3 regions of the Neobacillus sp. NPDC093127 genome follow, and region 3 is predicted to be linked to each of the others. Evidence: riboswitches for the same ligand, from Rfam matches in the RefSeq annotation. Region 3 holds a riboswitch; each other region holds the start of a gene.
The links. Region 3 has a riboswitch for S-adenosylmethionine ahead of ACIQCO_RS17145 (homoserine dehydrogenase). Riboswitches for the same ligand answer to the same signal wherever they lie in the genome.
Positions count from the first base shown of each region.

Region 1: linked by a shared signal. The riboswitch ahead of ACIQCO_RS18265 (LLM class flavin-dependent oxidoreductase) and the one ahead of ACIQCO_RS17145 (homoserine dehydrogenase) in region 3 are both predicted to bind S-adenosylmethionine.
Region 2: linked by a shared signal. The riboswitch ahead of ACIQCO_RS04465 (O-acetylhomoserine aminocarboxypropyltransferase/cysteine synthase family protein) and the one ahead of ACIQCO_RS17145 (homoserine dehydrogenase) in region 3 are both predicted to bind S-adenosylmethionine.

Region 1 covers NZ_JBIVOP010000014.1:14,501-18,483, forward strand. The annotation lists gene ACIQCO_RS18260 (ATP-grasp domain-containing protein) at 1-165, opposite strand, end outside; gene ACIQCO_RS18265 (LLM class flavin-dependent oxidoreductase) at 181-1,230, opposite strand; SAM riboswitch class I at 1,339-1,442, opposite strand; gene ACIQCO_RS18270 (S4 domain-containing protein) at 1,590-2,084, opposite strand; gene ACIQCO_RS18275 (VOC family protein) at 2,610-3,047, opposite strand; gene ACIQCO_RS18280 (hypothetical protein) at 3,382-3,546, opposite strand; partial or broken gene ACIQCO_RS18285 (vitamin B12-dependent ribonucleotide reductase) at 3,700-3,983, opposite strand, start outside.
Region 2 covers NZ_JBIVOP010000002.1:263,351-267,333, forward strand. The annotation lists gene ACIQCO_RS04455 (nuclease-related domain-containing protein) at 1-465, opposite strand, end outside; gene ACIQCO_RS04460 (SCP2 sterol-binding domain-containing protein) at 748-1,107, shown strand; SAM riboswitch class I at 1,187-1,289, shown strand; gene ACIQCO_RS04465 (O-acetylhomoserine aminocarboxypropyltransferase/cysteine synthase family protein) at 1,357-2,673, shown strand; SAM riboswitch class I at 3,007-3,116, shown strand; gene ACIQCO_RS04470 (methionine ABC transporter ATP-binding protein) at 3,443-3,983, shown strand, end outside.
Region 3 covers NZ_JBIVOP010000012.1:152,942-156,924, reverse strand. The annotation lists gene ACIQCO_RS17150 (glycosyltransferase family 2 protein) at 1-526, opposite strand, end outside; gene ACIQCO_RS17145 (homoserine dehydrogenase) at 631-1,863, opposite strand; SAM riboswitch class I at 1,939-2,048, opposite strand; gene ACIQCO_RS17140 (galactosyltransferase-related protein) at 2,315-3,436, opposite strand; gene ACIQCO_RS17135 (ATP-binding protein) at 3,744-3,953, shown strand.

The DNA of each region.
Region 1 (3,983 bases), on a different contig from region 3:
TGCACTCATTCGGCTATAGAAGATTCCTTCTGGCGGCTCTTTTGATAAATCTAGCGTTCCTTCGTCCAAATGCCATTCTTCATAAGGAACACCAAGTTCCGCTAACCTTTTTGTTAAATGAACTGTCCACTCACTATTTTCATGTATCACATATACCTTGCTCATCATTATGTCCCCTCACTAGTTCTTTATTAAACTACGTTTTTGTTCAACTAACGGTATAACCTGCTTTGCAAAGCGTTCCATTTCCTCTAATTGAGGTGAAAATTGCAATAGCAATAAATCTATGCCAGCTTCTTCATATTGTAAAATTCGATCTGCAATTTGCTCAGGTGTTCCTACTAAGTTCGGTCGCAGGCCGCGATTGGATACAGAGTAATCCTGTAATTGGATTTGTTGCTCTAATTGTGATTTAGTAGTGAAATCTTTAAAGCCAGCATATCCGCTAGTGTCTTTCACAGTCGTGATTTTTTCAAGCTCAGCCAGAGCCTCTTCTTCTGTATCACGGCAAATAACATAAGCAGCCATGCCAAATGAACTAAATGGCGCACTGCCAGTTTGTTCACGGCGTGCCCTCATATCGGTTATTTTTTGATCAATCTCTTCAACTGTACCACCGTGCATAACATAAGCATCACATTTTTCCGCTATGGTTTGCTTACCTTTTTCACTTTCACCGCCTGCATAAAGAATCGGGTTTGGTCCTTGAACAGGTTTCGGTGCAAGCTTCGCATCCTTTAATTCGTAATATTGACCAGAATAATTGAAGGTTTCTTCTGTCCATAAACCTTTTAGTACATCAATAAACTCTTCGGTACGAGCGTAACGCTCATCATGTTCTGTAAAAATACCCCCATATTGACGTGCTTCTTCTGCCCACCAAGCAGAAACAACGTTAAGAGTAAAACGCCCATTACTGATTTGATCAATATTTGCTGCCATTTTGGCCGCTACAGCAGGATTATGAAAACCAGGGCGAATCGCAGTCATAATTTCAATTTTTTCCGTCACTGCTGCAAGGGCTGCTGCTGTAGACCAAGCTTCAAGTGAGTCATGCTCCGGTCCTTTTATATCATTTAAATATAATTCAGCTATTAAGGTAGTTGAGTATCCCCATTTTTCAGCAGATTGTATTACTTTCTTTGCATAATCAAAGGTAGGCGGCATATTTTCATTCTCCACATTACGTAACCAGCCTCCAAAAATCGGTAACCAAAAACCATATTTCATTTGTATTCTCTCCTCTACTATTCTAATTCTATAGTTTTCCTATTATTTAAGTTGGATTTATGTATAAATTAAAAACTCTCCTCCTAAGAAGAGAGTTTTATTACCCTCTTCTCATCTTTCAAGCAGTGTGCTTGATGGAATTGGCACAGTATTCATAAGAACCTGCTGCCGAGGCTTCAAAGGGCCAGTCCCTCCACCTCTCTGGATAAGAAGAAAAATGTACATTCAATTTTTTAATTAACTAAAGTGATAATAGTTTAAATTTATCAAATTGTCAATCAAATATTTCTAAACTCTAAATAACTACTTATAGACACGGAAAGGTTTTAAAGTTTAGTTCGGTTGCTAAATGTTTTTCATCAAATGAAAATGGAAATGCGTTCTCCCTTTGACAATCTTGAACTAGGTTTAATGACTTGTTCATTTAATTGAATCGTTCCTTTTTCAATCTTTCCTATGATCTGTGATCGACTCCAATCCTCAATTTGGTTTGCAAGCACTTTATCAATTCGATGTTTTCCTATCACATCATCTAGTACAATGTGTATCACCTTTACTCCTTGTTCTGCTAAGCTGGTTATTGGTATGGCTGACATAATTGAATATTCTTCTTTCTGCTCCTCAATTTCAGCAACATGCTCAGAGAACGTTTTATAAATAGCTAACTTTTTGTTCCACGTATGATTTTTTTCGCATTTATAAATCGCATATTTGTATATGCTTTTTCCGTTTGCGTTATGCCTTCGCACATTGGTGTCCGTAAAAACTGATAATCTGCCACACATTTTGCAGTGCTTCTTTACAGCTCGTTCTGGTATTTGAGAAAGTTTCCAGTGGAATGCTATATTTAACATTAATCCTTCACCTCTTAATAAGATAAAGGAACGCAAGCATCTATTTGGATATCTTGCAGCGAGGTATAAAATTAAATTGAAAAAATTAAAAAGGAGATCCTACACAAGGACCTCCTTTCGCATCGAGACTACAGGGTTGCTTGGTTCCTTTGTAATGAGAAAAATGGGCATACTACCCCCTGAGAAAAAAACATTGTTTTTTGAGGGTGATGCTATCCAATTTATTGATCATTACAAAGTAAATTTTGGCATACGTGTTCTCCTGTATCCTTTCTATCCAAATAGAGTTATTCTCATTTTACCGCATAATTACATTTAAATGCAAACGTTTACTTTCTTCTATCCCAAGTAACTCCTCAAAATCCCATTAGTCAGCCCTCATTATCTTATCTCACTATTCTGCTTCGATAGTACAAAAAGGAAAAAGACCGCCGCAGCGACCTTCAACCTAAACTAACGACCCGATAGTTTAAGAAAAAATCTTTAAAGTTGGATATCTAAATCATTTAAAGTCCCATTCAATAATTATCTGATTTTCTCCGCCAACTCTAAAATAATTCCCTCTGGACCACGAACGTAGCATAGCTTATAACTTTCTTCATATTGCTGTATCTCACTAAAGACTTCTGTGCCCTTCTTTTTCAATTTTGCAACAATAGCTTCAATATCTTCAACAGCAAAGCAAATATGTCGGATACCCAGCGTATTTGCAAAAGGTTGCTGAATATCTTTTTCATCTGACGGCGTATAAAATTTGACTAGCTCTATCCATGCCTGACCATCTGGCATCCCCAATCCTACACATGCCGTTTTAACATCATTAAGCCCAACTATTCTGTCCAACTGTTCTCCATCCAATTCCCATTCCGCTTGCACTTCAAGTCCTAAATCAAGAAAAAACGCTTTAGCCTCTGAAATATTATTTACGTTTATACTCACATGATCTATTCTATTGATCTTCATATCTCATACCTCCTATGTTCCTGTTATTTCAATACCTGTATTCGTTTAAGGTTTGTTTGTAATTTTAATTCGCTTAAAACAGAAAATATCCTTCTTCAACTAAACTGCCCCAGCTTAAGTAAAATCCTTCACATTCTCTTCTGTTCCGCTCATAAACCTTTTAAAAAGTTGTGCATCTTGTTCCCCCTCGCTTTTGCATTTGAAATAGTGGAGTACATAATTCGCAAAAAATCTGCCGATAAACTTATCGGCAGAACAAAATGTCCGTTACCATATTTTTCTCATTTTTAGTCACACTTATAGACACACTCTACATAATAAAAAGTCACACTTTTTAAACCAAATCGGGAAGACAAGGGATGATAATTTTCTCACTGTAATCTTCAACAATAGCGCCCGATTGCGCATCTCTCTCTAGTTTACATTTTTCTAAAGCTGTAGTGGCATCTTCAGCAATAAATTTAATGCTACCTTCAGGGGCGTTTAGACATTCATTCACTCACCTTTCCATTTTCTGAAAAAACAAAAATAACCCATTTGGTATAGAAAACCAAATGGGTTATTTTTTATCAAACTTTATTGTCAATTATCAATCTTTATTGTAAAAAATCAATCTTTATTTTAAAGTCACATCCATCCCACTTTGAATTCTTTATAGACCGCACCTTAATTGAGCACCGCAATTTGTACAAGTATTACAGCCGCCGATTTCCTTTACTTTCCCTTGACGGCAGACTGGGCATGTGTTGCCAACCTCAGAACCAATCGTTACGTCTGTAGAACGCAGGTCGCTGATGGTATCAACAAGAACAACATGCTGCTTCGATTTTTTATCAAACATTGATAATTGTTCATTAGTATTTTCTTCAGCTTTAAGTGTTAAAACCTGAGAATCCCTTGAGCCGTCCACATAAACTGTTCCGCCTTTGGCACCTC
Region 2 (3,983 bases), on a different contig from region 3:
GGCCTGAAAACAATGGAATTCGGGGTTAACAAAAACAACATATGCCTCGATCGGAATTCGATACCCATAATGCTGTAGCATCTGACGGAGTAAGGACTCACCTCGTTCAAGCTGCTGCAGTGGATTCTTAATTTCCTTTTCTTTTTTGGAAAGTGTATAGAACCTGTTATTTTCAAAATAATAGTCACCTTCATAATTTTTAACCTCAAAATAAAATAAAGGTTCTTGTGTAAGCATTAATGAATCAATTTGAAATTTACTGCCGTTTGATTCAAGCAACAAGTCATTTAACATATAGTTTTGACATTGAAGTTTTTCTGTCAATGAGTCAAACATAATCTCACCCTCATAACCCTTTTCGAGATAATGAAAGCGCTGTTTGTACTTTTCATCCAAAGACATTCGGGCGATTAGGATTCCTAGAATAATTGCTTCAACTGGTTTAGAACGAGATTTATAACTCATATTCCACTTCCTTTCTAATTTCATTTTATAAAATATCCACACATAATCAGCAATCATATTTGAATACTTTTCAACACTTTACCTAAAAGTTGTATTAAAGCATTCTCATTAAAAAAAGAAACGGCAGCCCCCGTCCCAAAATTTAATAAGATACGACATATTTCTCGGGAAATTTCAAAAAAACTGCCAAATTGCACAGGAAATTGTCGAGTGATAATGAAAGGATTCCGCCATTTCTTGCTGAATAAGTAATGTAATAGTGACAAGACCGGAGTGGTGGAAATGATGAATGTGGTAGAAGCATTTCTAGCAAAAATCAAAGACCAGGGGCATGTCCTGCCCTTATTTCTTCATGCTGATTTACAAATTAACCTAAGATGTGTGGGACAGACGATTCAATTAATAATCAAAAATGGCAGCATCATGATCTTGCAAAACTCAGAAGCACAACAGTCAAAATATGAGATTAGCGGATCCCAAAACGCAATGAACCAGCTGCTTAAGGGAACACAAAGGCTGCGGGTTCTTGAACAGCAAGGGCAGCTAAAGGTTTCAGCACCACTGAGAACTACGCTCTTACTAGAATCGATCTTCTTTTTAACAAAAGCAAAGGACCCCGTAAACCTGCAAAAAATAATTTAAACAAACCTATTGACTCGGAATTAATCTTCCTGTAAAGTGTTATTTAAATATTCTATTAATAAAAACAATTTAATAAGCATTCTTATCAAGAGTGGCGGAGGGACTGGCCCTACGATGCCCGGCAACCGGTTATTAACACGGTGCTAAATCCAGCAGAGCAATTTAGCTCTGGAAGATAAGAAGAGAGGCCCCCTCTTCTTATGAAGCAGGGGGTTTTTGTTTATTCATTGTAAAAAAGGAGCGAGAGTAATGAGTGAAAATCAAAAAAAGTATCGTTTTGAAACATTGAGTGTTCATGGAGGATTGTCTCCGGATCCGGTGACTGGTGCTCGTGCTGTTCCGATTTATCAAAACAATGCGTATCAATTCAAAAGCACGGAACATGCTGCCAACTTATTTGCCTTAAAGGAGCCTGGTTACATCTATACCCGGATCCATAATCCGACAACTACCGTTTTTGAAGATAGAGTGGCATTATTAGAAGGCGGCGTTGGTGCACTAGCCGTTGCCAGCGGCATGGCGGCAATCACACTTGCGATTTTAAATATTGCCGAAGCAGGCGATGAAATTGTCTCTGCCTCGAATCTCTATGGCGGAACCTATAATTTATTTGCCGTTACCCTTCCTAAATACGGAATTAACGTGAAATTTGTCAACCCGGATAATCCTGAAAATTTCCGCACGGCGATTACTGAAAAGACAAAAGCGGTTTTCGCTGAAACGATTGGGAATCCGAGCTTACGCGTACTCGATATTGAAAAGGTAGCGGATATTGCTCATGAGGCGGGGGTACCATTAATTATTGACAATACCTTTGCGACACCATATCTTTGCCGGCCAATTGAGTATGGTGCAGACATTGTCGTTCACTCGGCAACAAAATGGCTGTTGGGAAATGGCACGTCAACTGGCGGTGTGATTGTCGATGGCGGGAAGTTTGACTGGAATTCGCCGAAATTCCCTGGTTTCACCACACCAGATGCGAGCTATCATGATCTCGTTTACGCTGAAGCCTTAGGTGCGGTCGCCTATATTATCAAAGCACGCGTCCAGCTATTACGTGACCTGGGACCGGCACTAAGCCCGCAAAATGCTTTCCAGTTCACACTTGGTCTTGAGACACTTCATGTACGGATGAAAGAGCATGTTGCCAATACGAAGGAAGTGGTGGATTACTTAGTTAATCACCCTGCAGTGGAATGGGTTTCATACCCAGGACATCCATCACATCCAGATCATGAATTAGCGCAAAAGTATTTGCCAAAAGGTGCCGGTTCCATGGTTGTCTTTGGGATTAAAGGTGGCAAAGAGGCAGGGGCTAAATTGATTGATGCGATTACGCTCTGGGCCCATGTTGCCAATGTTGGCGATGCGAAAAGCTTAATCATTCACCCGGCAAGCACCACTCATCAGCAATTAGATGCGGAAGGGCTTAAGTCTGCGGGGGTATCAGAGGATTTAATTCGGCTATCCATTGGGATTGAAAATGTCGAGGATTTAATCGAAGATCTCGAATCAGCGATTGAAACAGCAACCGGCTTAGCTTCCCTAAAAACAAATGCCTAAATTCAACTGATATCATTTTCCAAATAAATTCTCGTTGTATAGGAAACCATAGATTCATTTAGGAGTGGATAACTTTGACCAGGTTCTCTGAATCCAGCTCCAGCGCCCTAGCGGCTAATGTCCTTCGCGCTCCGCCCTACGATAAGTCAACATCGGGCAGCGAAGCTCTCCGTGTTTCCTTTATCTCAGTTGGAGCGCTCCAGGCCATACGCCGCTGAGCAGGGCGCTTCCGCTTTTTGTTCTTGACACTGCTTTTTATCCATGATACGATAGCACTCGTAATATCATAACTTAAATAATTTTACGTGTTAATTGAATATAGAATGCTGTAAGCTCTTATCAAGAGAGGTGGAGGGATGTGCCCGATGAAGCCCGGCAACCGTCAATATTTATTATTGAAATGGTGCCAATTCACACAAAGCGATTGCTTTGGGAGATGGGAGAAAGGATTGTTTTAATGATGCCTTTCTGCCTGTGCAGAGAGGCTTTTTATTTTTAAAAAAGGCTGTGTTAAAAGTGAATGTTGATTTCCGTTCCAGGCGCTTCGCTTTCCGCGGGGCGGGCGGTGAGCCTCCTCGGCGCTAAAGCGCCTGCGGGGTCTCACCTGTCCCGCTGCTCCCGCAGGAGTCTCGCGCCTTCCACTCCAATCAACATTGTGCTCAAAATCAACAATATTCTTTAACACAGCCTAAAAAAAGAATCTTTTCTTGATAACAGTCTAACTCTATAAACAAGAATCTGTAAATTGGATAAGAAGCAGGTGATTCAAGTGATATCGATAAAAAACGTCAGTAAAATTTTTCCTTCAAAACAGGGACATTTAAAGGCAGTTGATGATGTAAACCTGGAAATACAAGACGGCGAAATTTTCGGAGTGATTGGATATAGCGGTGCCGGGAAAAGTACGTTAATCCGGATGTTAAATGGACTCGAGCTGCCAACAGATGGAACCGTTACGGTAGCCGGCCGGGTGATTTCGAAGATAAAGGGTGCCGAGCTCCGAAAAGCACGTCAGGAAATCAGCATGATTTTCCAGCATTTTAACTTGCTGTGGTCAAGGACCGTAAGTGAAAATATTGCTTTTCCATTAGAAATTGCTGGGGTAAATAGCTCCCAAAGAAACAAACGAGTGCAGGAACTTATTACACTAGTTGGTCTCGAAGGCAGGGAAAACGCCTATCCTTCCCAGCTAAGCGGCGGTCAAAAGCAGCGCGTCGGAATTGCAAGGGCACTTGCCAACAATCCAAAGGTATTGCTTTGTGATGAAGCAACCTCCGCGCTCGATCCGCAAACGACCGATTCGATTTTGG
Region 3 (3,983 bases):
TCACGTTATCTTTGGATTGGTGATAGTTATAATGATTTTCAACAAAATCAGGTTCTGTTATCATTTCCGCATCAAGAAAGATAAGAATTCTCCCCCTTGCGGAACGAATACCTAAATTTCTCCCCTTCGCTCTTCCAAGCTTTTCATTGCTGAAAATATATTTAAAATGATAGGGCGGTGTATAGTTTAATAGTTTTTCTTTCGTTTGGTCTGTTGAAGCATCATCAATAAGAATCACTTCCATTTTATCGGGATTAAAGGTTTGAAGTTCGAGAGAGTAGAGGGTAAATAAATTTAGCGGATATCTATTTTGGGATGGAATGATGATACTGACTTCAATATCTTGGGTGGTGTTATTTTTTGAAATTAGGGTTTTTTGGGGACTTTGCAAATCTTTTTCGGTTCTCTTCCCTAGGATACTTCTTGACCATTTATAGCTATTTCCTGACATGACATACTCCTTCATTTTCTTTTTTAAAATAACCAGTCCAATTAGTCGTGCTTTTTCACAATATATGAATGTCATTTTAATTTGACTAAACTCCTCCCTATAAAAGAGCAATTCATGCTCTATTTTATAGGGAAAAGGAGCGGAGTGGCGCATAAGCGATTTAGAATGACCAATTTGGATTAAAGTGCTGTTAATGCTTTATCTTTCGTTTCCAACTCATATTCTCCCAATATTGGATAATAGCATAGTGCCTTTTGTTGACTAACCAGCTGTTCAACATCTTTCTTAGTCGCTTGGATGATATACGTCTCTTCAGAAGCTTGTTCAATCCATAAAATCGAAGGATTTAGCTGTTTTTTGGCAAATCCATGTACAAGCCAAGTTTCTTTTTCCTGCGGATTTTCCGATACAGAAATGGCTGCCGGAGCCGGAGTTACAGTCCTTTTGGCAGGATGACTTTGACAGACATACACCAAATCTTCAATTATTGCACTGGCAGTCGGATACATTCCAGCGCCTGGCCCCTGGAGGGTGATTCTTCCGACAATATCCGAGAAAACATTTACAGCATTCTCTACTCCCTCGACATGGTAGAATGGATGTTCATTTCCAACAAGAACAGGTTTAACTGACGCCTTTATTAGACCTCCTGCCCTAGTAAGGCTGGCAATATGTTTGAATCGAAGACCTAATTTTTCAACGGCTTCAATTAATCCACTTGTTATTGAAGTAATCCCCTCCCGCTCGACATCCTGCCAATTTGGTTCTTCCCCAAAAGCGATACGGCTCAGGATCATCGTTTTATAAAAAGCATCATAGCCTTCAACATCATTAGTTGGATCTGCCTCCGCAAAGCCATTCACTTGTGCCGCCAGTAAACTTTCAGCAAAAGACTGCTTTTTCACGCGCATTTCAGTCAAAATAAAGTTCGATGTCCCGTTAAGAATGCCTTGGACTTGCTGGACACGATTTATTTTTAATAACTGCCTTAGCGTTTGAATGACCGGAATTCCCCCTGCGACCGTTGCTTCAAAGCCCAAGGAAACATGATTCTCCTCCGCAAGATTTAACAACTCTTTCCCGTGGTGGGCAAACATTTCTTTATTGGCAGTGATAATATGACAGCCGCGCTCGATTGCCTTTTTCAAAAATGTAAATGTTGGTTCTTTGTCGACAATGGCTTCGACCACAATATCAAGCTGGGGCAGCTCAAGGATTTCTGCAAAATTGTTCGTAACCATGACCCCTTCTCTAATCTCCCGTTCTTTATGCTTGTTTTTGATAAGGACTGCAGCCACTTCAACCTTTTTTCCCAAGACAGCTGCTAACTCATCGGCATGGGATTGTATCGTCCTATATACTCCTTCACCAACCGTTCCAAAACCAAGAATTGCTACTTTAATTACTGACATGTATATCCACCCTTTCAAATGGCTTAATGATCAAATGAGAAAAACCCTCTTCATAAGAAGAGGGTTAGTTTCCTCCTCTTATCTTCCAGGTTAAATAACCTGCTGGAATTAGCACCTTTTCAAGGATTACCTTGATGGTTGCCGGGCTTCATCGGGCCTAGTCCCTCCGCCGCTCTCGATAAGAGTATAAATTTATGCGTCACCATTTTATTATTAGAATTCATTTTAGTCGAAATAATTTGAAGTGTCAATAAATTGCGAATCCACATCTAAAAAATTTGGTGCAATTTGATAAAAACCGAACTAAATTTATAGGTAAGTTAATCTCTTTAGCAAGACAGATTCTTGATTTATGAAACACAATGTACTTCATCGTCATTATATGTTTTATAAAGAGTGATTGATAAGGGAGAATACCTATATTTTCAAGCAAAAAAAAATTGGCTATTGGTCATAGTACAGACCAAGGGTAGCCAGGTGCTTTGTTGTCTCTTAGCCAAAATCCAACTCCACCAGTTTTTAATTTACAGACTACTACATATTGCCCTGAATTATTTTCAAAAAAAAGAGGTTTTCCCGTTACACCTTTAGCAAACGTCTTACTTTTACGCCACTTTCCATTAGAGTCTTGCCAATAATGGGTCAAAGAAGAACCTGACCGGACAATAAGCTCTAGGTTACCAAACATACTTTTGATTGGAATGGAAATTGTATAATTATTTGGATTATCTTCATACCATGGATATTTCTTATTTTTATATTTTTTTGTATTATGTTTATTTTCAATATGCAGGGATTCAATTAATTCATTTTTATAACCGTCTAAATTATCACGATTGTTCAAATGACCACTATTTTTAGTTTCAATGTTTTCTAAAGTATTTTTCCGTTCATAAATGAGTTTGGTCATTTTTTTCTTGTTTCCACTTGCATGGATATAGCGACCGAGAAGCTCAGCATTCGCTTTACCATGTGGATTTGTTTGATAGTTTGAACTAGGGTGCCATAAGTGAAATAATTTCCCTTTAATATTTACGATTTCTCCGCAAAGCGTACGGACAGCATGTGAAAACGCATCATCTTCACCCCCCCAACCAATAAACCGTTCATCAAAACCACCAACTGCTTCAAAGTTTACTCGAGGAATGACAAAGAGTTTTCCTGCAAATCCTTCATAAACCCAATTTGATTTACTACATTCTTCATACTTTACATCAATTGGCCACTTTGGTTTTGTTTTAAGTAATCTTTCAGTACCTTGCCATTCAATATTATATACTTCAGTAAAAGGGACTACCCATGCTGCTTTATCAAGTAATTTTATCGCTTCCACAATAATATTGGAGTTATAAACAACATCCGCATCAGCTATTACAAAAATATCTTTTGTTGCTTTTTTAGCTGCCAAGTTTACAGCCTTAGATTTATTAATGTCCTCGCCATTGATTAGTCCCAAACATAATTCAGCTTCGGGCATCATACGAGCATAATATCTTTTAATCCATTCAAAAGCCTTCGCTCTTGGACCATTGTCAGTTTGGAAAGGTACAATTATTGAAACGTTTTCTAACACTGCAACTCTCTCCTTTATTATAAAAATTTTTATATATTCTAGTTATTTCTTACTGTATGTGAATGGATCTGTGATGGAAACGGCATGTATAATGCTTTCGCTGAATGATTAGTTTCTCGCTGACCGCTGGCATTTGCTTTATGAGGAATTTATTTAAATCATTTGGAATTGCAACATAGTTTATTGTCCCTTTCAAATTCAAGCGCAATTGCATTTTATAAGGTAGAAGGACATGCTGATTATGTGAAATTTAATTGTCGCTGCCATGTAGATAGCTGATGCGTATCTGATTAGGGAGAGATGGAAAGTGAAATTGGGCATTATGTGCGGGATGCCATTAAGTGGAAAATCAACATACAGTAAAACTCTTCAGAAGCAAGGTTGGGTACGTGTTGCGAAGGAATTTGGACTTACTTTGGAAATATTCCATGTAGATACTGATTATGAAACTTGTAAACAACGTAACAGAGCGCTGAGGCGACTATCTGAAAATGTTTTAAAACAAATATACAAATAATTCCAGAAGCCAGTTTCAGATGAAGGAACC